DNA from 2 places in the Mesorhizobium sp. L-8-10 genome. Region 1 is predicted to be linked to the other one. Evidence: riboswitches for the same ligand, from Rfam matches in the RefSeq annotation. Region 1 holds a riboswitch; the other holds the start of a gene.
What was found. Region 1 has a riboswitch for S-adenosylmethionine ahead of metA (homoserine O-acetyltransferase MetA). Riboswitches for the same ligand answer to the same signal wherever they lie in the genome.
Positions count from the first base shown of each region.

Region 1 (14,889 bases):
ACGAGGATGCCGCGGTCGCCCAGCAGAACGGCCGTGGCGTGAATGTTGCCGGCCCTCATCAGCTACCGCGAAGGGCGAAAAGCATCATGCGCCGGGCACATCATCCGCGATCATCCTTCGGCCGGAAGAGTGACGACGAAACGGGCGCCCTTGATGTCGCCCGGCTTTGTGCCTGAGATGTTCTCGGCCGTGAGCGTCCCGCCATGGGCCTCCACGATCTGGCGGCTGATCGACAGGCCGAGTCCCGAATTCTGGCCGAAGGCCTCCCCGGCGGGACGGTCGGTGTAGAAGCGCTCGAAGATGCGGTCGATGTTCTCGGCGCGGATGCCCGGCCCGTTGTCTTCGACGGTGATGACGTTGTGCTTGCCGGCACGCGACAACGAGATCGTGATGAGGCCGTTTTCATCCGGGACGAAGGAACGGGCGTTCTCGATCAGATTCGTAATGACCTGGCCCAGGCGAAGGTCGTGGCCCACCACGAAATAACCCTTCACGCCCTGCGGCAGCCTGGACGCGCGGAACTCGATCTCGACCGCCTTCTTGTGGCGGCTCGCCTCGCGGGAAACATTGACCAGATCGGTGACGAACTTCCTCAGGTCGACCCGGGCGGCGTCCTCGCGCGCCAGCTCGGCGTCGAGCCGGGAAGCGTCGGAAATGTCTGTGATCAGCCGATCGAGGCGGCGCACGTCATGCTGGATGATCTCCATCAGCCGGTTGCGCGAATTCTCGTTCCTGGCGAGCGGCAGCGTCTCGACGGCGCTGCGCAGCGAAGTGAGCGGATTCTTCAGCTCGTGCGACACGTCGGCCGCGAAGCTCTCGATCGCCTCGATCCGCGCATAGAGCGCGTTGGTCATGTCGCGCACGGCGATCGACAGATTGCCGATCTCGTCCTGGCGGTCGGAGAAATCGGGGATCTCCTCGCGGTTCTTGACCCCGCGCCGAACGCGCACGGCCGCGGCGGCCAGGCGCCGCAGCGGGTTGGCGATGGTCGAGGCGAGCAGCAGCGACAGAACCACGTTGACAAGCGCGGCCACGCCGAACACCCGGAGGATCGCCTTGCGTTCGGCCGCCACGATCTTGTCGATGTCGCCGCCCTGCGTGCTGAGCATCAATACGCCGAGAACAGCGCGAAAACGCTGGACGGGGACAGCGACGGAGACGATCTGCTCGCCCTGCTCGCTGATGCGGACGACCGTAGCGGGGCTGCCGGTGAGCGCGTTGAGCACTTCAGGGAAGGCGGCGCCGTTGCCGCCGGGCTGCTCCTTGTAGACGGGCAGGTCTCCGTTGCGGAAGAAGTCGAAGACGAACTTCTGGACGCGCTCGAACAGGTCGGGCTCCTCCTCCTGGATCGGCGGCAGGTCGTAGCGCAGGATCTGGCCGCGCGAATAGAGATGCCGGGAATCGAGGAGCAGGTTGGCGTCTCGGTCGTAGATGCGCGCGCGGGTGCGGGTCGGCGAGATAAGACGGCGCAGTACCGGCGCGACACGCTCGGGATTGATCGGAAAGTCCAGGCTGTCGAGCTGATCGGAGCCCGGCGCCAGGCTTTCGCCGGCCTGGAGCTCCAGCAGCTTCTCGGGATCGATGCTGATCGAATCGGTCTCGACCGTCGCCGAGGCGGCGATGGCGCCGGCGATGATCTCGCCTTGGGTCATCAGGCTTTCGACCCGCGCGTCGATCAGTCCGTCCCGGAACTGGTTGAGATAAAGGATGCCGACGACGAGCACGCCGAGCGCGGCAAGGTTGAGAAAGAGGATGCGCCGGGTGAGACTGGAGAAGATGTGGTGGCCGAGAAAGCGGCGCAGCGGAACCGTCACCCGCGCCAGATGGGCGGGCCGCCGGACGGCCCGCTTCACAGCGATCACCGGTTTCTTGAGCTCTGCATCAACCGCCATCGGCTAGCGTTTCCCGGCCCTCACGCCTCGCGGAAGCGATATCCTACGCCATAGAGGGTTTCGATCATGTCGAAATCGTCGTCGACGGCCTTGAACTTCTTGCGCAGCCTCTTGATGTGGCTGTCGATCGTCCGGTCGTCGACATAAACCTGTTCATCATAGGCCGAATCCATCAGCGCGTCGCGGCTTTTCACCACGCCGGGGCGCTGCGCGAGCGAATGCAGGATCAGGAACTCCGTGACCGTCAGCGTCACCGGCTCGCCCTTCCAGGTGCAGGTGTGCCGCTCCTGGTCCATGACGAGCTGGCCGCGCTCCAGCGAACGGGCCTGCTGGCTCGGCGCCTTGGCGGCGGCGTCGCGGGCGCTGGCGCGGCGCAGCACGGCCTTGACCCGCTCGACGAGCAGGCGCTGTGAGAACGGCTTGCGGATGAAGTCGTCGGCGCCCATCTTGAGGCCGAAGAGCTCGTCGATCTCGTCGTCCTTCGAGGTCAGGAAGATAACGGGAAGATCGGTCTTCTGGCGCAGCCGGCGCAAGAGCTCCATGCCGTCCATACGCGGCATCTTGATGTCGAGGATCGCGAGATTCGGCGGCCGTGCGGTAAGCCCCTCGAGGGCGGAGGCCCCGTCGGTGAAGGTCTCGACGCGGTACCCTTCCGATTCGAGCGCGATCGAAACAGACGTCAGGATGTTACGATCGTCGTCGACAAGCGCGATTGTTGCCATGTCAAGCGGCTCCCTCATAAGCGGGTGTCCCTTCCATCGTGAGGAAGGGGCTATTGGCGTACAAATTAGGTACAAAATGTGGCATAGGCCCTCGGCTTCCAGGCGGCAAGTGCTTCCGCCAAGGACCTGGCCACAATTCGACCGCCTATTGAGACGACCGACTGCGCCCATTCCTTGGGCAGGCCGCCGAGATTTTCTACAGATATAAACGGTTTAAACGATTTTGAATATTTTAAATCGATTAATGATTTGAAATCACTGACCTTTTCTGTTTCTCACCATTTTTGTGCCCCCTTCTGGAGGCTATTTTCCGAGGTCCGGCAACCGCCCGGACAGGTCCAGCGTTATAGGCTTGGGAGCGAGTATGAACGAGATCGGCAAACGCAATCCCGCCTGCGGGATCGACAAGGCGGGAATCGGCAATCCGGGTACCGTGCACTACAATCTGGGTGCCGCCGAACTCTATGAGGAAGCGTTGCGCCGCGGCGAGGCGCGGGTCACGGCGCAGGGCGCGCTCGTCGCCTACACGGGCCAGCACACCGGCCGTTCCCCCAAGGACAAGTTCGTGCTGCGCGACGCCGGGACCGACCCGCATGTCTGGTGGGACAACAACAAGCCGATCGAGCAGGAGCAATTCGACACGCTGCTCGCCGACTTCCTGGCGCATGCCCAGGGCAAGGATCTTTTCGTGCAGGATCTGGTCGGCGGCGCCGATACGGCCCACCGCCTGCCCACGCGCGTGATCACCGAATTCGCCTGGCACTCGCTGTTCATCCGCAACCTGCTGATCCGGCCGAAAGCCGAGGAGCTGGCCGGCTTCGTGCCTGACATGACGATCATCGACCTGCCGTCCTTCCGCGCCGACACGGCGCGCCACGGCACGCGCACCGAGACCGTGATCGCCGTGGACCTGACCCGCATGATCGTGCTGATCGGCGGCACCGCCTATGCCGGCGAGATGAAGAAGTCGGTGTTCACCGCGCTCAACTACATGCTCCCGGCGCGGGGCGTGATGCCGATGCACTGCTCGGCCAATGTCGACGACGATGGCCGCTCGGCCGTGTTCTTCGGTCTGTCCGGAACCGGCAAGACGACCTTGTCGGCCGATCCGTCGCGCACCCTGATCGGCGACGACGAGCACGGCTGGGGGCCGGACGGCATCTTCAATTTCGAGGGCGGCTGCTACGCCAAGACGATCCGCCTGTCGGCCGAGGCCGAACCTGAGATCCATGCCACGACGCAGCGTTTCGGAACGGTGCTCGAGAATGTCGTTCTCGACGACGCGCGTCAGCCCGATTTCGACGACGGGAGCCTGACCGAGAACACGCGTTGCGCCTATCCGCTGGATTTCATCCCCAATGCCAGCGCTACGGGCCGGGCGGGTCATCCGAAGAACGTCATCATGCTGACCGCAGACGCTTTCGGCGTCATGCCGCCGATCGCAAAGCTGACGCCGGCGCAGGCCATGTACCACTTCCTTTCGGGCTACACGGCCAAGGTCGCCGGCACCGAACGTGGCGTGACCGAACCTGAAGCGACCTTCTCGACCTGCTTCGGCGCACCCTTCATGCCGCGCCATCCGTCCGAATACGGCAATCTCCTGCGCCAGCTCATCGCCGAGCACGGCGTCGACTGCTGGCTCGTCAATACCGGCTGGACCGGCGGCGCCTACGGCACTGGCAGGCGCATGCCGATCAAGGCGACGCGGGCTTTGCTTGCAGCCGCACTCGACGGCTCCCTCAAGGGCGCTGAATTCAGGACCGATCCCAATTTCGGATTCGCCGTGCCGGTCGCCGTGCCCGGCGTCGATCCGGCGATCCTCGACCCGCGCTCGACCTGGGCCGACAAGGCCGCCTACGACAACCAGGCCCGTCGCCTGGTCGGCATGTTCGTCGACAATTTCGGCAAGTTCGAAGCCCATGTCGACGCCAGCGTGCTGGGTGCCGCGCCGCGCGTCCTGGAGGCAGCGGAGTAGGTCGCCATATAATCGTTCTTCGAAAGGCCCGGCACGTCCGGGCCTTTTCTTTTTCGCCGGAATGGCGCATCCGGACCGTGGAGGATGCCATGAAACACAACAGACAAGTGCCGCTCTCCTTTCGGGAGCTCCCGACGGACGAGATGAACGAGCGGGCGCTCGAATTCCGCGAGCTGATGACGCGGCGGCGCACCGTTCGCGACTTTTCCGACCGGCCGGTGCCGCGTGCCCTGATCGAACAATGCGTCATGACGGCGGCCACGGCACCATCCGGCGCCAACCAGCAGCCCTGGACCTTCGTGTGTATTGCGGACCCGGCCACCAAGCACGAAATCAGGCTGGCCGCCGAAGAGGAGGAGCGAACCTTCTATGCCGGCCGGGCCTCCACGGAATGGCTGGAGGCGCTGGCGCCGATCGGCACCGACGCCAACAAGCCCTTTCTCGAAACGGCGCCCTGGCTGATCGCAATCTTCGCGCAGCGCTACGGCGTCGGCCCGGGCGGCAAACGCACGAAGCACTATTACGTGCCGGAATCGGTCGGCATCGCGACGGGCCTGCTGATCGCCAGCCTGCACAATGCCGGCCTGGCGACACTGACCCACACTCCGTCGCCCATGGGTTTCCTCAACGCCATCTGCGGCCGGCCGGAAAGCGAGAAAGCGTTGATCCTGCTCGTCGCCGGCTACCCGGCCGAAGATGCTCAGGTTCCCGACATCGCACGCAAGCGGGCCGACGAAGTCATCGTCTGGCGGGAATAGCAGCCACCGACCAAGCGGCTCGGTCAACCCGCCGGGCCGCATGCCAGCCCGGTTCTGCCCGGTAAACTGATCGGCTCCCCCGGCTCAAGGCTCCTATTCTCCGATCCGGGAGATGTCGAAAGGCGTCGTCTGATAAAGTTGGTTGATCCAGTTTCCGAAAAGCAGGTGGGCCTGGCTGCGCCAGCGATTCTCCGGACGCCGGTCCGGATCGTCCTTCGGGAAATAATTCCGCGGCAGCGCGATCGGCTTGTTCGCGGCGCGATCCCGGAAATATTCGTCGCCGAGCGAGCCGGAATCATACTCGATATGGTTGAACATATGGAGCGACCGGTGGACCGGATCATCCAGCAGGCACAGGCCCGCCTCGTCCGATTCCATCAGCACGTCCATGCCGCTGTCCTGCGGGATGTCCTCGCGGCGGACTTCGGTCCAGCGCGAGACGGGGATCGAGAAATCGTCGGAGAACCCTCTGAGATAGGGGGAGGCCGGTGCGAGGTTGCGGTGACGATAGACGCCGAACGCCTTCTCGGGCAGCTGGTATTTGGGCATGCCATGGAAATGGTGGACCGCGGCCTGCGCACCCCAGCAGATGTTGAAGGTGCTGTGGACATTGGTCTGCGTCCAGTCGAAGACGCGACGCAGCTCATCCCAGTAGGTCACCTGCTCGAACGGCATTGTCTCCACCGGGGCGCCGGTCGTGATGAAGCCATCGAACTTCTCCGAACGGACCGCTTCCCAGTCGCGGTAGAACGATATCATGTGTTCGCTCGGCGTATTGCGCGCGACGTGATTGGTCATCTTCACCAGCGTCAGCTCCACCTGGAGCGGCGTCGCGCCCAGCAGCCTGGCGATCTGCGTCTCGGTCTTGATCTTGTTGGGCATCAGGTTGAGCAGGGCTATGTGCAGCGGCCTTATGTCCTGGCGGATCGCATCCGCCTCGCGCATCACCATCACGCCTTCCGCTTCCAGTGTGGCGCGGGCGGGAAGATCGTTAGGTATCTTTATCGGCATTTGCCTGCTGTCCTTCAGTTGCGGCGAGTAGGACAGACGCTGTGGCGTGACCCGTTGGTTGCCGGTTCGGCCACATCCTCCCTGGGGAGCGCCACCTTGCCCGGGGAGCAGGTTGGCGTTGGGCGTCGGCCCAACTCTTGATGTGGCGACACATCTAGCGGGCGCCGCGCGAAATTTCAATGGACCTGCCGCGCTGCCGCAGGGGCCGCCCGCGCATGGCGGCCCTTTCCTTTTTCGGTGGGTCGCGGCATCACTTGCAGCATGAACTTCGACGACAAGATCATCATCGCCGCGGATGCCGTGATTCACCCGGCCGATCTCACCGAGACCTTCATCCGTTCCTCCGGACCGGGCGGACAGAACGTCAACAAGGTAGCGACCGCCGTGCAGTTGCGCTTCGACGCCCGCAATGCGGCAGGGCTTTCGGACAGGGTGCGCGAGCGAACGATCAGGCTTGCCGGCCAGCGCGCCACCAAGGAAGGCATCGTCGTTATCGAGGCGGGGCGCTTCCGCACGCAGGAGCAGAACCGGGCGGACGCCAGGGCGCGGCTGACCGCGCTCGTCGCCAGGGCGGCCGAGCCGCCGCCTCCGCCGCGCAAGAAGACCAAGCCGTCCAAGGGCGCCGTCGAGCGCCGGCTGAAATCCAAGGCCGGGCGGTCGACAGTCAAGAAGCTGCGCGGCCGCGTCGACGGGGAATGACGGCTCGCCGCGGCCGGCAGATTTCCTGCCTTCCAATTTGCGGGGGCGGATGCAACAGTCGGGCGCGATTTCATGCGGCAAGAGGAGAACCTGCCATGGGCATGTTTGATTTCGTGAAGAATGTCGGCAAGAAGCTCGGCTTCGGCGGTGACGACGAGGCGCCGAAGCCGGAAGAGCTGAAGCAGGAACTCGATTCCTACAAGCTTGGCACGGACAAGGTGGAAGTCGAGGTCCAGGGCGACAAGGCGATCCTCAAGGGTGTCGTCTCCGACCAGTCCGTCTTCGAGAAGGCGGTCATCGCCGTCGGCAATACGCTGGGCATCACCAAGGTCGAGGCCGGCGAACTCAAGGTTGTCGCGCCGGATTCCGGGCTGAAACTCGACGCCAATGCGGACATGACGGCCCTGGTCAAGGCGGCCACGCCGGCAAAACAGCCGGTCTTCTACACGGTCAAGAAGGGCGACAATTTGTGGAAGATCGCCGAACACCACTACGGCAAGGGCAAGGGCGCCAAGAACAACATCATCTTCGAGGCCAACAAGCCGATGCTGACGCATCCGGACAAGATCTATCCGGGGCAGGTGCTGCGCATCCCGGATCTCGCCGAAGCCTGAAACGGGTGGCGGCCGTCTCACAAAGCCTGCAGCACGGCGGCCTCGGGCCGCCGTTTCTGATTGACCCGAGAGTAATGCGAGCGGCCGATGAAATCGGCGCGCGACTACGCGCCGCGCCTGGATGTGTCGACATCCAGGCCTATTGGCATAGCGGGAGCGACACCATGCAGGTTCTGCCGAAGGGCGTCAGGCACATGCCGGATTTCCTCGACCGCGAGGCGCAGGAGGCGCTCGTCGCCGAAATACGCGACGTCGTCCAGAATGCTCCTCTCTATACGCCGGTGATGCCGCGCACCGGCAAGCCGATGAGCGTGCGCATGACCAATTGCGGCACGCTCGGCTGGGTGACGGATCAGGATCGCGGCTATCGCTACCAGGCCACGCATCCGATGACCGGCCAACCCTGGCCGCCGATCCCCGATCGCCTGCTGCGGATCTGGGAAGCGGTTTCCGGCTATCCGCACCCACCCGAGGCATGCCTCGTCAATTTCTACAGCGAGGATGCGAAAATGGGCCTGCACCAGGACCGCGACGAAGCGGAATTTGCCGCTCCCGTGGTCTCGATCTCGCTCGGCGACACTTGCCTGTTCCGTGTCGGGCAGACACGGCGCGACGGCCGCACAATATCCTTCCAGTTGAAGAGCGGCGATCTCGTCGTGCTCGGCGGCGAAGGACGGCTGGCCTTCCACGGCGTAGACCGCATCTACCCGTCGACCTCGACCCTGCTCAAGAATGGCGGGCGCATCAACCTCACGCTTAGGCGCGTGACTCTGTCCGGACGATGATCGTGCAGCCCGGCGTCAGAGCTTCCTGAGAGCGACCTCCTCGACGAGGTGATCGACGCCTTTCCTCAGGATGAGGTCGGCGCGCGGGCGCGTCGGCTGAATGTTCTCCCGCAGGTTCTTCAGGTTGATGTTGCTCCACAGCCCTTCGGCGATTGCGCGGGCGGCGTCTTCCGAAAGCTGCGAATAGCGATGGAAGAAGGATTGAGGATTACGGAAGGCCGTCTCTCGCAGCCGCATGAAGCGGGCGATGTACCAATTGTGGATCAACTCCTCCTCGGCGTCGATATAGATCGAAAAGTCGAAGAAATCGGAGACAAAAGGTACGAACTTGCCGTCCCTCGGCAGTTCGCGCGGCTGCAGCACGTTCAGGCCCTCGAAGATGAGGATATCCGGCCGATCGATGGTGACGAATTCGCCCGGCATGACGTCATAGGTGAGGTGCGAATAGATCGGCGCCCGTACGTTTGGCTGGCCGGACTTGATGGCCGACAGGAAACGCAGCAGCGCGCCGACATCGTAAGAATCGGGGAAACCTTTGCGCTCCATGAGGTTTTCGCGGCGCAGCACCTCATTCGGATAGAGGAAGCCGTCCGTGGTGACGAGATCGACCTTCGGACTCGACGGCCAGCGGGCCAGAAGCTCCTTCAGCACGCGCGCCGTGGTCGACTTGCCGACTGCCACCGACCCGGCCATGCCGATGATGAAGGGTGTCTTCACCACATTGTCGGCATTGAAGAAGAGCTTGCGGCGATGGAACAGAAGCTGGCTGGACTCCACGTGGTAGGACAGCAGGCGCGACATCGAGAGGTAGATCCTGCGGACCTCGTCGAGGTCGATCGGATCATAGAGAGAGCTCAGCCTGCGAACTTCGTCGGCGGTAAGGGTGAGCGGCGTATCGGCCCGGAACTCCGCCCATCGTTCGGCCGAGAAGAATCTGTAGGGTGAGTACTTCTCGGTTCGAACAAGCTGATCCATCAATGCGCGACCCCTCGTCAGTTCAGCCGTGCTTGCGCGATGCCTTTTCGGCGATCCCGGACTGGCCGGTCCGCCGCTCGAGCTCCGTCATGACGTCGTCGAGCGGGATGCCGGCGATCGCCAGGACCACCAACCAATGGTAGAGGAGATCAGCACTCTCCGAAACAAGCGCGGCCTTGTCTCCGCCGACAGCCGCGATCACGGTCTCGACGCCCTCTTCGCCGAGCTTCTTGGCCGCCCGCTCCATGCCCGACCGGAAGAGCTTGGCCGTCCAGGACTGGGCATCGCCGGACTGCGCCCGCTCCGCGACGATCCTTTCGAGGTCGGCCAGTGAGAATGCTGTCATGGGCGCGCCCCTCGAACGCCGGTCGTGTGGTGAAGCGCGACGGTTGGACCGATACGCATGTCGTTTTCCGCTTTCGGTCCGATCTAATGCGTCGGGGGAACGGAGTCGAGTCGCATGGCGAGCCCGGCTTTGGCCATATGTGCCTTGGCCTCGGCGATCGAATAGGTTCCGAAATGGAAGATGGAAGCGGCCAGAACCGCCGTGGCATGGCCGTCGCGGATGCCTTCGACCAGATGATCGAGCGTGCCGACGCCGCCGCTGGCGATCACGGGCACGCGAACCGCGTCGGCGACGGTGCGCGTCAGCGCGATGTCGTATCCAGCCTTGGTCCCGTCGCGATCCATCGAGGTGAGCAGGATCTCACCGGCCCCCAGGGCGACGACCTTCCGCGCGAACTCGACGGCGTCGATGCCCGTGCGCTCGCGCCCGCCATGGGTGAAGATCTCCCAGCGATCTCCTTCACCCGCGCCCGATACTTTCTTGGCGTCGATGGCGACGACGATGCACTGGTCGCCGAACTTGTCCGCGGCCTCGGCCACGAAGTCCGGGTTCTTCACCGCCGCGGTGTTGATCGATACCTTGTCGGCGCCGGCAAGCAGCAGCTTGCGGATATCGGCGACCTGGCGGACGCCGCCGCCCACGGTGAGCGGCATGAAGCAGTGCTCGGCCGTCCGGGCGACGACGTCGAAGATGGTCTCGCGATTGTCCGACGACGCCGTGATGTCGAGGAAGCAGAGCTCGTCGGCGCCGGCCGCGTCATAGGCTCTCGCTGCCTCGACCGGATCGCCGGCATCGATCAGATCGACGAAATTGACGCCTTTGACGACACGGCCGTCCTTGACATCGAGACAGGGGATTACGCGGGATTTGAGGGTCATGAAGGCGCTTCAGTTCTCGATTCCGCTATAGAGCTCGCCGACATCGATCGACACGTCCAAATCGCCGAGGACGACGACTTCGCCCCGGCCGGCGATCTGAGCCGGTCCCGTCCAGGCGCCGGCAGCATCGCGCGACCAGAGCCACAGGCGCGGCTCGTCCTGCGAAAGGACGAGGTAATAGCGGAGCGTCGACAGGCCGGTATAGTCGGCAACCTTTTCGCCGAAGTCCTTGATATAGGAAGACGACGACAGGATTTCCGCGACGAACAAAGGCTCCCTCGCCGCGAGATCCTGCAACGTATCGAAGGCGCGATCGACATAGACGTCCGGAAAGCGTATTCCATCCTTGGTCCTGACCGCGAATTCGCCCGCTCCGATGTCATATCTGGAGGGGTCGAGCTGCCGTCCCAATTGCATGGAAAGCCGGAAGGCGAGCCGCGCATGGGCACGCGTGACGTTGATCATCATCTCGACGACCTTCCCCCTGACGAACTCCCTCCTGCCCTCGCGCCCTTCGTTCCAGCGCAGGAATTCGTCCGCAGTAGCCGGCATTTTGGACTGAACGTTCATCGCCTCAATCTAGCATGCCGCGTGGCGGTTTTGAAACGCCGCGCAGGATGGCGAGCGCCTCGGCCGGGTCGATGCGCCCGTCATAGAGCGCGCGGCCGGAAATGGCGCCTTCCAGCTTCTTCGCGTCCGGCATGGTCATGCGCACGATATCCGCGATCGAGGCCAGCCCGCCCGACGCGATGACGGGGATCGAGACTTCGTCCGCGAGGGCGATCGTAGCTTCCCAGTTGATGCCGGACAGAACCCCGTCGCGGTCGATATCGGTATAGATGATAGCGGCCACCCCGGCGCCCTCGAACTTCTTCGCCAGCTCCACCGCTCCGAGCTTCGACGCCTTGGCCCAGCCCTCGACCGCCACCTTGCCGCCGCGCGCATCGATGCCGACGGCGATCTTGCCCGGGAAGAGCCGGCAGGCTTCCTTGACCAGCTCGGGGTCGCGCACGGCAACCGTACCGAGGATCACCCGCGCCAGGCCCTTGTCCAGCCAGTTCTCGACATGAGCGATGCTGCGGATGCCGCCGCCGAGCTGAACCGGGTTCTTCGTTGCCGCCAAGATCGCCTCGACTGCCTTGCCGTTGACGGAGCGTCCCTCGAAGGCGCCGTTCAGGTCGACCACATGCAGCCAGTCGAAACCCTGCTCCTCGAAGCTACGCGCCTGCGCGGCCGGGTCGGCGTTGTAGACGGTCGCCGCGTCCATGTCGCCGAGCTTCAGACGCACACACTGGCCGTCCTTGAGGTCGATTGCCGGAAAAAGGATCATATTTGCCTCAGCTATCGCATCGGCCCGAAAATCGAAATCGATTTTCGGAAAGCACGATGCGCAAGTTTAGTAGTGGCAGAGCGACCTTTGCGCGTCCAATTGGACGCGCGGCGCTCTGGCGGGCGGTTGAACGGGACGAGAACTCAGGGCTTCCATCGCAGGAAGTTGGCAATCAGCGCGAGGCCGAGGGCCTGGCTCTTTTCGGGGTGGAATTGCGTGCCGGCGCGATTGCCGTTCGCAACGGCGGCCGTCACCGGCCCGCCATAGTCGGCGACCGCCAGCACGTCGTCCGGGTCAGTCGCGTCGAGGTGGTAGGAGTGGACGAAATAGGCATGCAGCCCGTTCGGCCCGGTGCTTATGCCGTCGAACAGGGGGTGGTTTCGCCGCAGCTCGATCGTGTTCCATCCGATCTGCGGTACTTTCAGCGCGGGATCGGACGGCGCGATCGCCCGGACGTCGCCGCGAACCCAGCCGAAACCTTGCGTGACCGTCTTTTCCAGCCCGCGATCCGACATCAGCTGCATGCCCACGCAGATGCCCAGGAACGGCCGCGCAGCCTTGCCGGCCACCTCCTCCACAGCCTCGGCCATGCCGGCGACGGCAGCGAGACCGGCCCGGCAGTCGGCATAGGCACCGACGCCGGGCAAGACGATGCGGTCGGCCGTGCGCACCCGCTCTGCATCGGCGGTCAGCTCGATCGTGGCGGGGATGCCGGCTTCACGCGCGGCGCGTTCGAAGGCTTTCGTGGCAGAACGCAGATTGCCCGAGCCGTAGTCGATGATGGCGACACGCATCTCAGCGCCCCCCGGGATAGGAAAAGAGGCCCAGCGCCGGGCCGGAAGGCGCGGTGCGCAGCGGCGGATGGCCGCCGGCCGCCGGGGCGGGCCATTCGACATCGGGCCTCTCGACGACCGGCTCGGCAAGATAGCGTATTTCGGCATCCCCGACGGAATCCGCCTCGACCACCCCGGCATCGCGCCAGCCGCGCCGGCGAAGCGCAGCAATGCGCAGGGCGGCACCTTCGAGGCCGACATAGACCGACACCAGGATCGACAATAGCGTCGCAAGCGGTCCGGCGTCGCCATATTCGCCGAGCCCGCCAAGCAGGAGTGTGGCACCCAGTACGAGCGCGGCCTCGATCCACAGCCGGTGCCAGAGCAGCCAGATCAGCGGCACGAGGAAGGCGAGGAAGGCGAAGCCGTCGCGGACGAAGACGGGACCCCTCGCGATTTGCCCGCCGGGGCCCGGCGGCGGCTCCACGATCACATAGCTCGCCATGGTTTCACCTATGCGCTCAGCGTTCCCTTGGTCGAGGGGATCGCGCCGGCCTGGCGCGGATCGTGCTCCAGAGCAGTGCGCAACACGCGCGCGACCGCCTTGAAGCAGGTCTCGGCGATATGATGGTTGTTGGCGCCGTAGTGGTTGGTGACATGCAGCGTGATGCCGGCGTTTTGCGCGAGCGCCTGGAAGAACTCGCGCACCAGTTCCGTGTCGAAGCTGCCGATCTTGGGCGAGGAGAAGGCCACCTGCCAGACCAGGAAAGGCCGTCCCGACACGTCAACCGCGGCCCTTGTCAGGGTCTCGTCCATGGCAAGGTCGATCGAGGCGTAGCGTGTAATGCCGCGCCGCTCACCGAGCGCCCTGGCGATCGCCTGGCCGAGCGCGATGCCGGTGTCCTCGACGGTGTGATGGTCGTCGATATGGAGATCGCCCTTCGCCCTGACCGTCATGTCGATCAGCGAATGGCGGGAAAGCTGCTCCAGCATGTGGTCGAAGAAGCCGACGCCGGTCGAGACCTCGAACCGTCCGTTTCCGTCGATCTCGACCGACGCCGAGATCTCGGTCTCCTTGGTCTTGCGGCTGACGCTCGCCGCGCGCTTGACGGTGCCTGACGCCATCGTGCGATCTCCAGCTCCATTGTTGGGGCGCGAGCCTTCTAACAGCATGGAACGGTGATTACCAGTTGGCGCCGAGCTCGCCGGGAAGCCGGATTTCCGGCCGGTTGCAAAAGCCGCTTGGCGGCATACATATGACCGGACCAACCCTCGTACCGCGCGGTCGCCTTCGGGGCCGCGCGCCATCGGAGCAAGTAATGTCTGATAATTTGAGCATGCACGCCACGACGATCGTCACCGTGCGCAAGGGCAACAAGGTCGTGATCGCCGGCGACGGCCAGGTCAGCCTTGGCCAGACCATCATGAAGGGCAATGCCAGGAAGGTCCGCCGGATCGGCAAGGGCAATGTGCTCGCGGGGTTCGCCGGCGCGACCGCCGACGCCTTCACCCTCCTGGAACGGCTGGAAGCCAAGCTCGAACAGTATCCCGACCAGTTGACGCGCGCCTGCGTCGAGCTCGCCAAGGACTGGCGCACCGACCGCTATCTGCGCCGCCTGGAGGCCATGATGCTGGTCGCCGACCGGCAGGTTTCGCTGGCGCTCACCGGCACCGGCGACGTTCTCGAGCCCGAACATGGCGTGATGGCGATCGGCTCCGGCGGCAACTATGCGCTCGCTGCGGCGCGCGCGCTGATCGATACCGATATCGACGCCGAGCAGATCGCCCGCAAGGCCATGGAGATCGCGGCCGACATCTGCGTCTACACCAACCACAGCATCGTGGTCGAAACGCTCGATGCCGCGTAATACGACGCCGCGCTACGACTTCCGGCCGGTCGTCGAGACCGATCTGCCCTTGATTGCCGGCTGGCTCGTCGAACCGCATGTGGCCGAATGGTGGGGCGATCCCGACGAGGAGATCGCCTCGATCCGCGAGCATATCGACAGCATCTCGGTCGAACCGCTGATCGTCGAGCTGGATGGCGAGCCGATTGGCTACCTCCAGAGCTACGATCCGCATATGGAGGACGATCATCCCTATCAGGACCAGCCCTTCGGCACGATGGGTG
Region 1 covers NZ_AP023263.1:1,236,846-1,251,734, forward strand. Annotated here, with positions in the region: gene JN280_RS05615 (HPr kinase/phosphorylase) at 1-59, opposite strand, end outside; gene JN280_RS05620 (sensor histidine kinase) at 111-1,892, opposite strand; gene JN280_RS05625 (response regulator transcription factor) at 1,913-2,614, opposite strand; gene JN280_RS05630 (phosphoenolpyruvate carboxykinase) at 2,979-4,589, shown strand; gene JN280_RS05635 (nitroreductase family protein) at 4,679-5,347, shown strand; gene metA (homoserine O-acetyltransferase MetA) at 5,441-6,358, opposite strand; SAM-I-IV-variant riboswitch at 6,403-6,507, opposite strand; gene arfB (alternative ribosome rescue aminoacyl-tRNA hydrolase ArfB) at 6,620-7,057, shown strand; gene lysM (peptidoglycan-binding protein LysM) at 7,153-7,671, shown strand; gene JN280_RS05655 (alpha-ketoglutarate-dependent dioxygenase AlkB) at 7,836-8,456, shown strand; gene coaA (type I pantothenate kinase) at 8,472-9,431, opposite strand; gene JN280_RS05665 (phosphoribosyl-ATP diphosphatase) at 9,454-9,777, opposite strand; gene hisF (imidazole glycerol phosphate synthase subunit HisF) at 9,861-10,655, opposite strand; gene JN280_RS05675 (Uma2 family endonuclease) at 10,665-11,207, opposite strand; gene hisA (1-(5-phosphoribosyl)-5-[(5-phosphoribosylamino)methylideneamino]imidazole-4-carboxamide isomerase) at 11,230-11,985, opposite strand; gene hisH (imidazole glycerol phosphate synthase subunit HisH) at 12,129-12,779, opposite strand; gene JN280_RS05690 (DUF2628 domain-containing protein) at 12,781-13,263, opposite strand; gene hisB (imidazoleglycerol-phosphate dehydratase HisB) at 13,272-13,883, opposite strand; gene hslV (ATP-dependent protease subunit HslV) at 14,078-14,626, shown strand; gene JN280_RS05705 (GNAT family N-acetyltransferase) at 14,616-14,889, shown strand, end outside.

Region 2 (14,889 bases), 2.1 Mb from region 1:
ATACGCAACGCTACCAGGGCGTCGTGCCGCTCGACGGCACCTCGCTCGAGGATGTGGCGCGCGTCTATTTCCGCCAGTCCGAGCAGATTCCGACCGATGTCCGCCTGTCGGTGGCCAGGATGCGGCTGCCGGGCGAGGGCGCCGGACACGAACATTGGCGGGCCGGCGGCATCCTGGCGCAGTTCCTGCCCGAAGCGCCGGAACGGCTGCGCCTCGCGGATCTGCCCGGCGGAAACGGTGACGACGATGAGGACGACGATCCCACCGACAATGCCTGGCAGGAACTGCTTGCGTTGTTCGAGACGATCGAGCCGAGCGAACTCATCGATCCCACGGTCGGCGCCGAGCGGCTGCTCTACCGGCTTTTCCACGAGCACGGCGTGCGCGTTTTCACAGGCATCCCGGTCGCCGACGAATGTTCCTGCTCGCGCGAGAAGATCCGCGGCATCCTCGAGAGCTTCACCGCCGAGGAGATCGTCGAGAGCACCGAGAACGGCAACATCCGCGTCAATTGCGAGTTCTGCTCGACCGAATACCTCTTCGATCCCGCGGAGTTCGCCAAGGCGGAGTGATGGTTCCTCTGGAGGCAATCTTTGACCGCTGCGAATTGCCCCTCATCCGGCTGCCGCCACCTTCTCCCCGCATTGCGGGGAGAAGACCGCCTGCCGCGATGACGGCGCTCAATCGGCAACGCTGAAGATTGGCGAAGCCGGCGGCGACATCGATCTTCTCCCGCAAGCGGCTAGTGCATGCACACATCGCGAGGTACCCCTCATCCGAACTCGCCCTTGCGGGCGAGGCCACCTTCTCCCACAAGGGGAGAAGGCAAGGCTTGCAGGAGCGCTCCGGCCAATCGTCGACGTTGGCGATTTGCAGAGCCGGCGAAGCCAGGCTCCGACCTTCTCCCCTTGTGGGAGAAGGTGGCCTCGCGAAGCGAGGTCGGATGAGGGGTATCCCGTGTGCAAGGGCCACAAGGCACGGGCAAGTAGGCGACTCGGTGGCCGTAACCAACGTCTTGGCCCGCAGAGAATATGTGCATCCCCTAGCCGTAAACGGGGAGAAGGTGCCGGTCCACCCTCCGCAGCTGCTGCGGAGGACGGGCAGCCGGATGAGGGGCAATTCGCGGCGTCGCCGATTCTGCCATCCGACTGAAGCACAACGGCTTTCCGCCGGCACTTTCATGGACAGGCGCCTGCCGGCGAACCGATGACCGCGTCAATTCACCGTCCGCGAGAGCCCCGGAATGTCGAGCGAGAAGGCCGGAATCGCGACGTCGAACAGCTCGCCGCGCTCGTTGCGCATGGTGTAGCGGCCGACCATGATGCCCGAAGGGGTCGTGAGCGGACAGCCCGACGTATACTGATAGCTGTCTCCGGGGTTCAGTTCCGGCTGCTCGCCGACGACTCCGGCTCCGCGCACTTCCTCGACCCGACCCTTCGCGTCGGTGATGTGCCAGTAGCGGGTGAGCAACTGGACGAAGTCGTCGGAATGGTTGGCGATGGTGATGCGATAGGCCCAGACATAGCGGTTCTCGGAAGGGTCCGAACGATCGTCGAGATAGAACGGCTCGACCTTCACCTCGATGTTGCGCGTCACCGCCTGATACATCAGTTCTGCGTCTCCGGTCCGTGATTCTGGCCGATCCTGCAGCCGACGCGGAAAATCATACCATATCAGCGGCATTTTGACGTCGATTGCTTCCATAGGCCGGGGTGGACTGCAGCGACAACGGGCTCTCGCAATGTGGCGGTTCGCCTGCGGGGTTGGCGGCACCGGTTCAGTCGATCCGTCGACCAGAGCATCGGACCCGGAATCGAATACCGGTTTCGGGATGAATCCGATGCTACAAGCAATGCCTGGAGTGGCGGACGCACCAATTCCACCGGTGTGCCCGCCGCTCCAGAACTTAATTCAAGGATCGAGCCGCCAGGAAACGGCTCCGATTTCCGGGCCGGTACGACAGCGGAGGAAGCATGCTCGACGGATGGGCGCGGCGAAAACTCGACCCCATGCTGGACGTCGTTGCCGGCCGATTGGCCGATGCCGGCGTCTCGGCCAATGCGATCACCGTCGTCGCCTGCCTCGTCGGTCTCGCCGCGGCGGCGGCGATCGCGTCCGGCCTGTTTGTGTCGGGGCTTCTCCTGCTGCTCCTCAGCCGCCTCGGCGACGGGCTCGACGGCGCCGTGGCGAAGAGGCGCGGCAAGACCGATCTCGGAGGCTATCTCGACATCGTGCTCGACTTCGTCTTCTACGGCGCCGTGCCGCTCGGCTTCGCCCTGGCCGACCCCGCGGCCAACGCGCTCGCCGCGTCCGGCCTCCTCTTTTCCTTCTATGTCAACGGCTCGAGTTTTCTTGCCTATGCGGTGATGGCCGAGAAGCGCAAGATGACGAGCGAGGCCCGGGGGCCGAAGTCGCTGTTTTTCACGACAGGCCTCGCCGAGGCGACGGAGACCATCCTGGTCTTCGCCCTGTGCTGCCTGTTCCCGTCCTGGTTCGCATGGTTTGCCTGGGCCTTTGCGGCATTGACCCTCTACACCGCGCTGTCCCGCATCGTGCTCGCGGTGAAAACTTTCCGCTGACCGGCCGCGTTCTGTTGGCAAGCCGGCGCTCACTGCAGCAGATTTCGTGATGATCTGATATGAGAGGTCGTCGGCGATGCTCGATCACTTCTTAATGACCCCTCTGTAATTCAATTGACATTGGGACTGTGATCCCGGATTTTCTGACGCACATTTTCACTCTGCAGCTGTTGCGCCCGCCCGATCCCCTCGTGGCGGGTTTGCTTTATGCGCTCGCCCACGAGCCCGCTTATTCCGACGAATAGTCCGTTGATAGCGGTGCCAAATCTGACGCCTGCGGCGCTGCAGGTGAAAACAGGCCCGTCCTGTAAAAACCCAGTTGTTTACAGGATCAGCCCGTCACAAGCCCGGTCGCACCGGGCTCTTTTTTTGCCCACGAAGGAGGTCCGCAATGGCAGGTGAAGGAAGCAGGAGAACGCAGTTTCAGCCGGGCCAGTCCGGTAACCCGAAGGGACGGCCGCCCGGTTCACGCTCCAGGAAGCTGGCTGTCCTCGACAATCTCGGCGAGCAGTCGGCCGAGGCAATTCTGGTCGCGACGATCGACGGTGCCAAATGCGGCGACACATCAGCCGCCCGAGCCATCCTCGATCGTGTCTGGCCGGCCCGCAAGGGCGCCCGGGTGGCGTTCGACCTGCCCGAAATGGCCAGGGCCGGCGATCTCGCTGCCGCGATATCGGGCGTGAACAGGCAGGTTGCCGCCGGTGTGTTGTCACTGGAGGAGGGGGCTTTGGTCGTCGGCCTGCTCGACGCCCAGCGCAAGGCGCTCGAAACGGGAGAACTGGTCGCGCGTATCGCGGCGCTCGAGGAAAGGATCGGCTTGAAATGAGTGCCGCCATCACATCGCGTCTCGCCGCGCTCGAGGCGGCGAGACCGCCTGCATCCATGGAACGCCGGGTTGTGACGGTCGTCTCGGGCGAGGGGCAGGAAGCCGCCGTCAGGAAACTGCTCCGCAGCCACGGCCTGGACCCGAAGGCCGGCAACCTGCTCATCATTCGCCGCTGCATCGTGTCGGCGCCGGCAGAGGAGCCTTATCGGGAGCCGCCCTATCTGCTCGGCTTCGGCGAGCAGCCCGACGGGCTTTGATGCGAACGATCGCAGTGATTTCAGTCGAAGACGCTGCCTGCCCGCCGCCCGGCAACGTTCCGGCGGCGAGCACTATTCCTGCTGTTGGAGCGGGGGCGAGGACGTTGGAGCTTCGTCCCTGATGCTGCCCCTATGGTTGCGCCGCGGCGAGCGCGCCGTCGATATCGGCGATGAGGTCGCCGGCATCCTCCAGCCCCACCGAGATGCGCAGCGTGCCCGGCCCGATGCCGAGTTCGGCGCGCGCTTCGTCGGAGAGGTTCTTGTGCGTCGTGGTCGCGGGATGCGTCACCAGGCTCTTGGCGTCGCCGAGATTGTTGGAGATCCGCACGATGTCGAGCGCATTCTGGAAGGCGAAGGCCGATTTCTTGCCGCCCTTCAGCTCGAAGCAGATCAGCGTCGAGCCGCCGCTCATCTGGCGCCGGATCACGTCGGCCTGCGGATGGTCCGCCCTGCCCGGATAGATGACGCGAGCCACGGCAGGGTGGCCGGCGAGATGGTCGGCGATCGTGCCGGCGCTCTCCGTCTGCTGGCGCACGCGCAGCGGCAGCGTCTCCAGCCCTTTCAGCAGGGTCCAGGCGTTGAACGGCGACAGGCTCGGGCCCGTGTGCCGGAAATAGTCGTGCAGGTTCTCGTCGATCCACTTCTTGTCCGACAGGATGACGCCGCCGAGACACCGGCCCTGGCCGTCTATGTGCTTGGTGGCGGAATAGACGACGATATGGGCACCGAGCTCCAGCGGCTTCTGCTGCAGCGGCGTGGCGAAGACGTTGTCGACGATGAGCTTGGCGCCGATCTGGTTGGCGAGCCTGGCCACGGCGGCGATGTCGATCACCTCCAGCGTCGGGTTGGTCGGGCTTTCCAGGAAGAACAGCCTGGTGTTCGGCCGGACCGCCTTTTCCCATTCCTCGGGCCTGGTGCCGTCGACGAGCGTGGTCTCGATGCCGTATCGCGGCATCAAAGTCTCGACCACCCAGCGGCACGAGCCGAAAAGCGCGCGCGCCGCCACCACATGGTCGCCGGCCCTGGCGCTGCACAGAAGCGCGGCAGACACGGCCGCCATGCCTGAAGACATCGCCCTCGCATCTTCGGCGCCTTCGAGCGCGCACATGCGCTTCTCGAACATGTCGACAGTCGGATTGGCGTAGCGGGAATAGATGAAGCCTGGTTCTTCGCCCTTGAAGCGCGCCTCGGCCGCCTCGGAGCTGTCATAGACGAAACCCTGGGTCAGATAGATCGCTTCCGATGTCTCGCCGAAGGCCGAACGGGTCGTTCCTCCATGGACAAGTGCCGTCTGAGGCTTCCAGTTGCGCTTTCCTTGCGATGCCATCGACCTATCTCCAGACACAAAAAAACCGGCCGCGAAAGTCGCAACCGGTCCACACCGCGGCCCTTTAGCGACTTGTTTAACGTGGCTGCAAGCCGACCGGCAAATCACCACGGGATAAGGCTCCTTTAGACCTTGCGCGTTCTTGCGTCAATCGCGCCGGTGATTAAAGGTCCATGACCCCTTGTGCCAGGCATGTTGGCGCGGACGTCATGCGGGGCGGATTGGCCGCTATGGCGATTGAGGTCGCCAGCATCCAGGTGATTGGGTAATTGCCAACGGTCGACCTTGTCGACCGTTGGAGCGCGCGACCGCGCGCCGCGCCCGTTGGCGCGAAAGCCAAGCGGCCCGGAGGGGCCGCGCCGGCGATTGAGGCCGCCTGAATACGCCAGTATTCAGGCCTTGGTATAGGAGTTCGTCTTGCGTCAGTCTGGCATTCTTCCCGATCACGAGATCGCCGCTCTGTTCGAGGCCGGCGCGCTTGCTTCCCGCCGTCCGCTCGATCATGACCAGATCCAGCCCGCCAGTCTCGACCTGCGCCTGGGCGAGAAGGCGTATCGTGCGCGCGCGAGTTTTCTCCCTGGCCCCGGCCACAAGGTCACGGACAAGCTGGACAGGCTGAAGCTTCACGAAATCGACCTGACAGCAGGTGCGGTTCTGGAGACAGGCTGCGTCTATATCGTGCCGCTGCTCGAAACGCTGGCGCTGCCAGCCGATGTCGCGGCGTCCACCAATCCCAAGAGCTCCACCGGCCGGCTCGACATCTTCACCCGCGTGATGACCGATCACGGCCAGGAATTCGACAAGATGCCCGCGGGTTATGCCGGGCCGCTGTTCATCGAGGTCAGCCCGCGCACCTTTCCGATCGTGGTCCGCACCGGCTCACGCCTGTCGCAGGTCAGGTTCCGCAAGGGCAAGGCCCAACTCACCGAAGCCGAACTCGGCGCTCTCCATCAAGACGAAACCCTGGTCGCGTCGGAACAGCCCAACATCTCCGGCGGCGGCATCGCGCTGTCGATCGACCTGACCGGGGGCGCCGATGGTCTGGTTGGCTATCGAGGCAAGCATCACACCGGCCTGATCGACGTCGACAAGCGGGCCGCCCAGGACGTGCTCAACTTCTGGGAGCCGCTCTATGATCGTGGCGCCGGCGAACTGGTGCTCGACCCGGACGAATTCTACATCCTTGTCTCGCGTGAGGCCGTGCACGTGCCGCCGCTCTACGCTGCCGAGATGACGCCTTTCGATCCGCTGGTCGGCGAGTTCCGCGTCCACTATGCCGGCTTCTTCGATCCCGGCTTCGGCCATTCCGCCGCCGGCGGCACCGGCAGCCGGGCCGTGCTCGAGGTGCGCAGCCACGAGGTGCCCTTCATCCTCGAGCACGGCCAGATCGTCGGCCGCCTCGTCTACGAACATATGCTGGCGCGGCCCAAGGCGCTCTACGGCGCCGACCTCGCCTCCAACTACCAGGCCCAGGGCCTGAAGCTGTCGAAGCACTTCCGGTAGTTCCCGCGCATCGGGGCGCCGCGCCCGGCACGCCATCCCGGCCGAGACACCTCACGCATCCCCCGCGCCTTCGTCATCCTCGGGCTCGACCCGAGGATCTATGCCGTGACCTCGCCGCCGTGCTCGACCGCCCGGCAAAGCCGGAGCAGCCCCTCATTCAGGACTATGTGCAGTGACACCGCGAAGGCACATTGCCATCGCGCCGGCGCATCGCCTCAATCTGCATGTCACCCCATGCAATGATCGATCGGCCCGGTCTTGCGGCCGGCCGCTTTCTCCTCCCGGTGGCATTCGCCGCAGAAGGCGTGGAACATCCTGTCGACCCGCATCGGTTCCGAGATCGTGAGCCGCTTGTGGCACGTGATGCAGTTCTCCTTGCCGCTTCCGTCGACGAAATTGTGATGGCAGGTCGTGCAGGCGATGCTGCCGTGGTCGCCATGCGAGAAACCGGCATGATCGACGGGAGATGCGCGCAGGCCGGCGAGGCGGGTTTGCGCAAGCGGCCCGGCTGCGAGCGCCGCCGCGGCGCCGGTCCCCAAACCGAGTGTCACGATCAGCGCGGGCAGATGCCGTTCGGCGGGATTGCCGGCTACGAGCAGCATGGCCACGCCGCACGCCACGAGCGAGACGATTGTGAATGTGCTTCCCGCCACGAGCGCCACATGCGCCCCCGCGGCCGCGCAGGCGACAAGGCCGGCGATGCGGTGGAGACCCAGTGTCGCCGGCGGGCCGACACGCAGCCGCAGGCTTCGCGATCGCCGTACCGCCAGCGTCATCGACAGGGCGATCGCCGCGCCAAGCCCGAGCGCGATCTCGACGGGCATGGCCGCCGAGAGCCATCGCCAGATTTCGGGCTCCTGCGCGACCACCGACAGGATGTGCGCGAAAAGTGCCGCGATCGCCAGTCGGCCCAGCGGCGCGTGCCATGTGGGTCTTCGGGGAGCGGGCGGAATGGCGACGGCCGCAGCAGCCAGCAGCAGCGCGGCGACACCCGGGATGCGGACGAGCCACCAGGCAGCATCGGTCGGCTGCATGACCAGCAAGAGGACGGCCGCCGCAACCGAGGCAAGACCCGCCCGGGAACCGTATCGAACAAACCGCTGCATGTTGCGGAAGCTATCGGGATGAGGCTGCCCGCATCATGCCCGATGCCGGAGTGTCAGTCGACCTCCGCCTTATGACGGCCGATCGATGTGACGTCCGTCGCTCAATCCGGCAGGTTCTCCAGCAGGAAGCGGATCTGGTTGCCGCCCATTGCCTTGCCGATCTCCTCGTCGGTGAAGCCTTGCGCAATCATCGCGTCGGTCACCTGCACCAGCCCGGTCGCGTCGAAGGGCGTCGCGACCGCGCCGTCGAAGTCCGAGCCGAGCGCCAGATGGTCGATGCCGATGACGTCGGCGGTGTGGCGCTGAGCCTTGGCGATGGCCGCGGCATCCGTTCCGCAGATCGCCGTCTCCCAGAAACCGATGCCCACCAGCCCGCCATTCTTCGCGACGGCGCGCAACTGGTCGTCGCTCAGGTTGCGGCGGTTGTCGCATGTGCCCTTCACGCCGGTGTGGGAGACCACGATCGGTCGTGTGGCCAGCGCGAGCACGTCGTCGATCTGCACCGGCGAGGCATGGGCGATGTCGACGATCATCTTCTTTTCTTCCATGCGCCGGATCATGTCGCGGCCCTTCTCGGTCAGCCCGCCCTTTTCCATGCCATGGGCAGACCCGCCCATTTCCGTGTCGAAGAAATGCGCGGCCGACATCATGCGGTAGCCGGCGTCGAACATGACATCAACATTGGCCGGATCGCCTTCGAGCACATGGGCGCCCTCGATGGCGAGCAGGCCGGCGACGATGTTGGGTTCCGCCTTGCGCCGCTCAAGGAAGCGTACGAGGTCGTCCCGGCTCTTGATCAGCACGAATTTGTTGTCGGAGCGCGCCGCCATGTCGTGCAGCCGGGCGGCCTGGTAGAGCGCGCGTTCCTTGAGGCTGAACCAGGTGCGCGGCGGCCAGCGCTGGCCGAGCGCGAGCAGCGTTATGTCGTCGCTATCGTCGTCGTTCTCCTCGATGTTGAGATTGTGAGGCGACTTGGTCACCACCGAGAAGACCTGTAGCGCGACGTTGCCTTCCGAAAGCCTCGGAATGTCGACCTGGCCGCGTGTGCCGCGTTCCGTCAGGTCGCGTCCCCACAGCAGGGGATCGGCATGCAGGTCGGCCACCTCGATCGTGCCGTGCAGGGCCCTGGCCTTGTCGGAGGCGGCATAGGGTGGCGGGTGCAGGACGCCGTTCATCGCCGCTTCGACCTGTGCCGGCAGCACGAAGAAGAAGAAGCCGAGCCCGGCCACCACCAGCAAGGCGAGCGCCCAGGCGAGAATACGGATACCGCGTTTCATAAATCTCCCCGCACCAGCGACGATTCGCCTGGGGATCATCGCCGAAACGCTTGAGCGCGGATAGCGGGAACGTATGGAACCGCCTGTGCCTGCCGCTTTCGGGGGTCGGTGGACAACGTACCCCAAGGCTGTCGTTCGTCGCAGAGGCGACTTATGGTAGCTGAAGAGGATGGAGGGATGAGATGGTCCAGTTGCTGGCGGCCCAGGCTGCTGTGAATGCTCTAGCAAATGCCACGACCAATGCCTTCATCGGCCAGATCGCGGGTCATGCATTCACCGACCATATGTCCAAGCAGGCTGCCTTCGCAGCCGCGACAGGCCAGAACACGACGAAAGGCTATTTCGAGGCGGTAAACAAGCGGACGATTCATAGCGTAGCCGAGTTCAAGGACCTGAGCGACAAGTACAAGGGAAAGGTCCACGCCCAATACAAGGGCAAGAAGCCGAGCCAGCTCGGGAAGCATGTGGTCAACAAGTCGTTCACGAAAACCGACTCGATGACGACGAACGACATGGCGAAGCTGATCATCACATGTATCGGCAACGCGAATGCGGAATACCGGGACGGCGGTGTCGCCGGCCGCTTCCTGCACTTTACCGATGTGCAGACGGTGCTGTTTCCGGATTTCGTCGCGCGGTCGATCGACCGGCATGGCACCAAGTCCGGCGGCGGCGGCATCGGCACTGCGGGCCTGCAATGGGCGGTATTGGTGATCACCGCGCAGGGCGCGAACTCGGTGGTCGTCAGCGCCTATCCGTCGGACGACAACTACCGGCTCGGGCGCGCGCTGCTGGTCTGAACGATCCGTGGCTGAAATGACGTATCAGCAACTGCTGGAGCGGGTAGCGGGAATCGAACCCGCGCGTTCAGCTTGGGAAGCTGACAAGCTACCATTACATCATACCCGCGCGGGCATCTGCCTAGCATGAGGCCAGGATATCGGCAATGCAAAAAGCTGGAGCCGGAACCGCGCCTTGATGCCGGCATGGCGAACGCGTATCTCGGGGCGCGGGAACAGGATGCGGAGATTTGGCATGTCGGCATTGACGCGGTTTCTCGGCGACACGCCGGGCAGGGTGCTGCTGAAGCTGGTTGTCGTCTCCTTCATTGTCGGCCTCGTCATGAGCGCCTTCGGCTGGTCGCCGATGGACGTGGTCTACGGCATCCGCGATTTCTTCCTGCGCATCTGGAACATGGGTTTCGCGGCGCTGGATACGTTCATCGGCTACTTCCTGCTCGGCGCGGCCGTGGTCGTGCCGGCCTTCCTGATCCTGCGGCTGATGAGCTATCGGCGCTGACCCGTCACACAAAGTCCGCCGCCACCTCGAACATGGTGGCGTGGCGCTCCGCCACGGCCGCGGCGTCGTTCGAATAGCCGCCGCCCAGCACGCCGCAGACCGGGATGCCGCGCTCGCGGAAATGCGCGATGACCATATGGTCGCGGGCGCGCAGGCCGGTATCCGTCAGCGCCATCCGGCCGAGCCGGTCGGCGTGATGCGGGTCGACGCCGGCATTGTAGAAGACGAGATCCGGCCTCGATCGCCGTTCCAGCGCCGGCAGCGCGTCGCGCAGTGTCGCGAGATAGGCTTCGTCGCCGGTTCCGTCTGATAGGCCGATGTCGAGGTCGGACGCGATCTTGCGGGCGGGGTAGTTGCGTTCGCCATGCATGGAGAAGGTGAGGACACGTGGTTCGCCGGCGAAGATGTCGGCTGTGCCGTCGCCTTGATGGACGTCGAGGTCGACGACGAGGATGTTTTCGGCCGCGCCCTCTGCCAGCAGAAGCGACGCCGCCACGCCGACATCGTTGAAGGTACAGAAGCCTGCGCCCTGGCTGCGTCGCGCGTGATGGCTGCCGCCGGCCGTGTTGCAGGCGATGCCGTGCTCCAGTGCCAGCCGGGCGGCGAGCACGGTGCCGGCGGAGGCCAGTTGGGCGCGCAGCGACACCCGATCGCCCACGGGAAATCCGATCTCGCGCTCGATGGGTGAGGGCACTGCGCAGGCGAGGACCTGGTCCACATAGAGGCACTCATGCGCCAGCCCCAGCCAGGAATGCGGTGCAGGCGCTGGCACATGAAGCGCGCCGTCTTCGGCGAGGCCGCGCAAGCGCAGGGCATCCATCAACAGCCGATACTTGCCCATCGGAAATCGATGCCCGGCAGGGAACTTCGCGTCATAGTCGGGATGGTGGACGATCGGCAGCTTCATTGCCGCCAATCTATCTCACCTGCCGCGCGCCACAATCGGCTTCGGGAGGTCCGCACCTGATATCTTCGGGTTTGAAGTTCGGCGCCGGCGATGCCATCAATGCGCCTCCATGCCTGCAACCCTCGCGGAGCACCCCTTGGCGCATTCTTCCTCAGACACGGCGCTCCGCAATTTCGCGGTGACCAACCGCATGGTGCTGGCGATCGCCGTGCCGATGACGCTCGCCTATCTCACCACGCCGCTGATCGGTGTCGTCGGCACCGCCGTCGTCGGCCAGTTCGGCGATGCCGCGCTGATCGGCGGCCTGGCGGCCGGCGCCATCGTCTTCGACGTGGTCTTCGCAACCTTCAACTTCCTGCGCTCCGGCACGACGGGGCTGGTCGCCCAGTCCTTCGGGCGGGGCGACCGGATCGAGGAGCAGGCCGTCTTCTGGCGCGCACTGGCCGTAGCCGCATTCTCGGGCCTGCTGCTCCTGCTGCTGGCGCCGGCCTTCGTCTCGGCTGGAACGGCCTTCCTGGGCGCGGAAGCGGACGTCAATTCGGCTCTCGAGACCTATGTCTTGATCCGCTTCATCGGCGCGCCCTTCGCCCTGGCGAACTATGTCGTGCTCGGCTACGTGCTCGGCCGCGGCGAAGCGGCGTTCGGTCTGTTCCTGCAGGTCGTGCTCAACGGCACCAATATCATCCTGTCGCTCTATCTCGGCCTTCATCTGGGGTGGCGGATCGAAGGGGTGGCCTGGGCCGCGGTGGCGGGAGAACTCGCCGCGCTCGTCTTCGGCATGGCGCTCCTGGCCGTGCGCTTCCGGAAGGCCGGTTTCCCGCCGCTCGGACGCATCGCGCATCTCGGGGCGTTCGGGCAGATGATGTCGCTCAACCGCGACATCATGATCCGCTCCTTCGTCCTGCTTGGAGCCTTTGCGCTGTTCGCGCGGCAGGGCGCGCAATTCGGCACGCTCACGCTCGCTGCCAACGCGGTGCTGATGAACTTCTTCCTGGTCGCAGGATATTTCCTCGATGGTTTTGCCACGGCGGCCGAGCAACTTGCCGGCCGCGCCATCGGCGCCCGCGACCGCACGGCCTTTTCAGCCGCCGTCAGGCTGTCGGCGGTCTGGGGGTTCGGGCTCGCCCTGGCGACGACTGCGACCATGCTCCTGTTCGGCAAGGAACTCGTCGCGCTGGTCACCACCGCGCCCGATGTGCGCGCCGCCGCCGGCATCTATCTGCCCTGGGCCGCCTTCACAGCGGTGAGCGGCGTGCTCGCCTTCGAGATGGACGGCGTCTTCATCGGCGCCACCTGGTCGCGGGATATGCGCAACATGATGCTTTTGTCCTTCGCCGTCTTCCTGGCGGCGCTGCTGACGCTGGGCGCTGCCTTCGGCAATCACGGCCTGTGGGGCGCTCTCCACCTGTTCCTGCTGGTGCGCGGCGCGAGCCTGCTCGCCGTGCTGCCGCGCCGCGCCCGGTCGACGTTTTGAGGAGGTGCGTTTCCATCGGCCGATATGATCGACCGATGGAGCGCGCGGCTGCGTGGCCTACGCCCGTCAGAGCGCCGCGCGTCCATTTTGGACGCGCTAAGGACGCCCTGCCACTATTGAGTGCCGCATCGTGCTTTCCGAAAATCGAGTACGATTTTCGGGCCGATGCGCTAGTGTCAATCGAACGGCCGCGCCGCCCAATGGTCGAGTCTCGAGTCGCGGATCGAGCGGATGTTCGACAGGCCCTCTCTCTCGGCGAAGTCGGTCATGCCGCGCACGATCCGCGAAGGCAGCGACGGTCCGGCATAGACCATGCAGGAATAGAGCTGCACAAGGTCTGCCCCGGCGCGGATCTTCTCCAGCGCCGTGTCGGCGGAACTGACGCCGCCGACCCCGATGATGGCTCGGTCCGGGCCGAGCAGCCGGCGCATCTTGGCGAGCACGATCGTCGAGCGCTCGAACAGCGGCGCGCCGGATAGGCCTCCAGCCTCGCCGGCGAAGGCACGGCTCTTGAGGGGAGGGCGCGCGATCGTGGTGTTGGAGATGATCACCCCCTCGACATTCTTCTGCGTCACCTCGGCGGCGACATCGTCGAGATCGGCCTCGTGCAGGTCAGGGGCGATCTTGAGGAAGACCGGCACGGACTGGGCACCGGCCGCTTCGCGTGCAGCCATGACCCGTGCCAACAGTTCGGCCAGGCTCTCGCGCGCCTGCAGGTTGCGCAGGCCGGGCGTGTTGGGAGAGGAGATGTTCACGGTGAGGTAGCCGGCGACGCCGGCGAAGCGGCGGACCCCTGCCTCGTAGTCGCCAACGCGGTCGGTGCTGTCCTTGTTGGCGCCGATGTTGACGCCGACGATGCCCCTGCGGCCGGATCGCGCCCGGAGGCGGGCCAGGGCGCGCTCATGGCCCTCATTGTTGAAGCCCAGCCGGTTGATGATCGCATTGTCCGCTGTCAGCCGGAAGATGCGCGGGCGCGGATTGCCCTGTTGCGGCAGCGGCGTCACGGTGCCCACTTCGGCAAAGCCGAAACCAAGGCCGAGCAGAGCATCCGGCACCTCGGCGTTCTTGTCGTAGCCCGCCGCCATGCCGAGCGGATTCGGGAAATCGAGGCCGCAGACCGTCGTTCTGAGCCGCTCGGAGGAGGTCACGCGGCCGCAGAGCGGCAGGCCGCTCTTCAGCGCAGCAATCGACATGCCGTGCGCCGTCTCCGGGTCGAAAGCGAACAGCGCCTGCCGCCCGATCCACTCGAAGGGTCCGATCATCCCCCGAAATCCGGGAATTGATCCGGGAAGGCGTGCGCTCCGGAAGGGCCGACGGGCAGCGGCTTCACCCAGCGCACGGCCGAAAGCGCGAGCGGCGCATAAAGATGCGGGAACAAGGCGCCGCCGCGCGAGACCTCATATCTGAGCGCGTCGCCCAGCCTGGCCGCATCGACGGCCACCAGCAGCAGTCCGTGTTGGCCGGCGAAGTGTTTCGCCGCCGTCTCCCTGGCTTGCTCGGCCGTCGAGAAATGGATGTAGCCGTCGGTCAGGTCGATCGACGCGCCGTTGAACACGCCGGCCTTCTCGGCTTCGCGCCAGAGCCCCTCAGGGCAGATCTTGTAGATGGTCGCATGCATGGCCGGGCTATAGTCCGAAAGGGGCCGCAGGGAAAGGTGGCCCCGCCGGCGCTTCGCATTTTGGACGTAAAGAAGGAGCACACTCGGTCGTGCCCATGGAGGACATCATGCGACGCGTTCTGTTCCTGGTTCCCGCCTTCGTCGGATTGGCCGTCCCCTCCGTGACCGCAGAGGAGCCGGGCCGCTACACGCTTGAGAAATCCGCGACGGGTTATGTGCGCATGGACACGCGCACGGGCGAGATGTCGATCTGCGAGGAGCGGGCCGGCCAACTGGTATGCAAGCTGGCCGCCGACGAGCGCGCCGCCTTCCAGGACGAGATCGACCGGATGGAGGAGAAACTCGGCGCCCTCGAGCAGCGCCTCGCCGCGGTGGAGCAGAATCCGATCCTCAGCCCGCAGAACCTCCTGCCGACCGACGAGCAGTTCGAAAAGTCGCTGGGCTACATGGAGCGCTTTTTCCGCAGGTTCATGGACATCGTGAGGGACATGGACAAGGGCGCCGACGACCAGCAGAAGACCTGATCGCAGCACAGCCGCCCGCCTGCACGTCTCCGAAGCGGTGCATTGCCGTCTTGAAATGCTCCGGGATCGCCGCATAATCGCGAGAATCCCGGCGAAGCAGAATGAGAGCGGGAGACGACGGGAGGGATCGGTGCCATCAGGCTACAAGTTCGTGATCGCGGACGATCACCCGCTTTTCCGTGGCGCGCTGAA
Region 2 covers NZ_AP023263.1:7,628,815-7,643,703, reverse strand. Annotated here, with positions in the region: gene JN280_RS35585 (Hsp33 family molecular chaperone) at 1-572, shown strand, start outside; gene apaG (Co2+/Mg2+ efflux protein ApaG) at 1,216-1,608, opposite strand; gene JN280_RS35575 (CDP-alcohol phosphatidyltransferase family protein) at 1,974-2,579, shown strand; gene JN280_RS35570 (DUF5681 domain-containing protein) at 2,971-3,405, shown strand; gene JN280_RS35565 (hypothetical protein) at 3,402-3,662, shown strand; gene JN280_RS35560 (O-succinylhomoserine sulfhydrylase) at 3,793-4,989, opposite strand; SAM riboswitch at 5,034-5,110, opposite strand; gene JN280_RS35555 (2'-deoxycytidine 5'-triphosphate deaminase) at 5,407-6,492, shown strand; gene JN280_RS35550 (cytochrome c3 family protein) at 6,720-7,598, opposite strand; gene JN280_RS35545 (dipeptidase) at 7,700-8,875, opposite strand; gene JN280_RS35540 (hypothetical protein) at 9,067-9,675, shown strand; tRNA gene JN280_RS35535 (tRNA-Gly) at 9,711-9,784, opposite strand; gene JN280_RS35530 (DUF6460 domain-containing protein) at 9,911-10,174, shown strand; gene JN280_RS35525 (histone deacetylase family protein) at 10,179-11,081, opposite strand; gene JN280_RS35520 (MATE family efflux transporter) at 11,218-12,555, shown strand; gene JN280_RS35515 (quinone-dependent dihydroorotate dehydrogenase) at 12,732-13,817, opposite strand; gene JN280_RS35510 (DUF952 domain-containing protein) at 13,814-14,173, opposite strand; gene JN280_RS35505 (hypothetical protein) at 14,281-14,697, shown strand; gene JN280_RS35500 (response regulator) at 14,828-14,889, shown strand, end outside.
Region 2: it holds a riboswitch for S-adenosylmethionine, as region 1 does, so the genes downstream of both, JN280_RS35560 (O-succinylhomoserine sulfhydrylase) here and metA (homoserine O-acetyltransferase MetA) in region 1, are expected to answer to the same signal.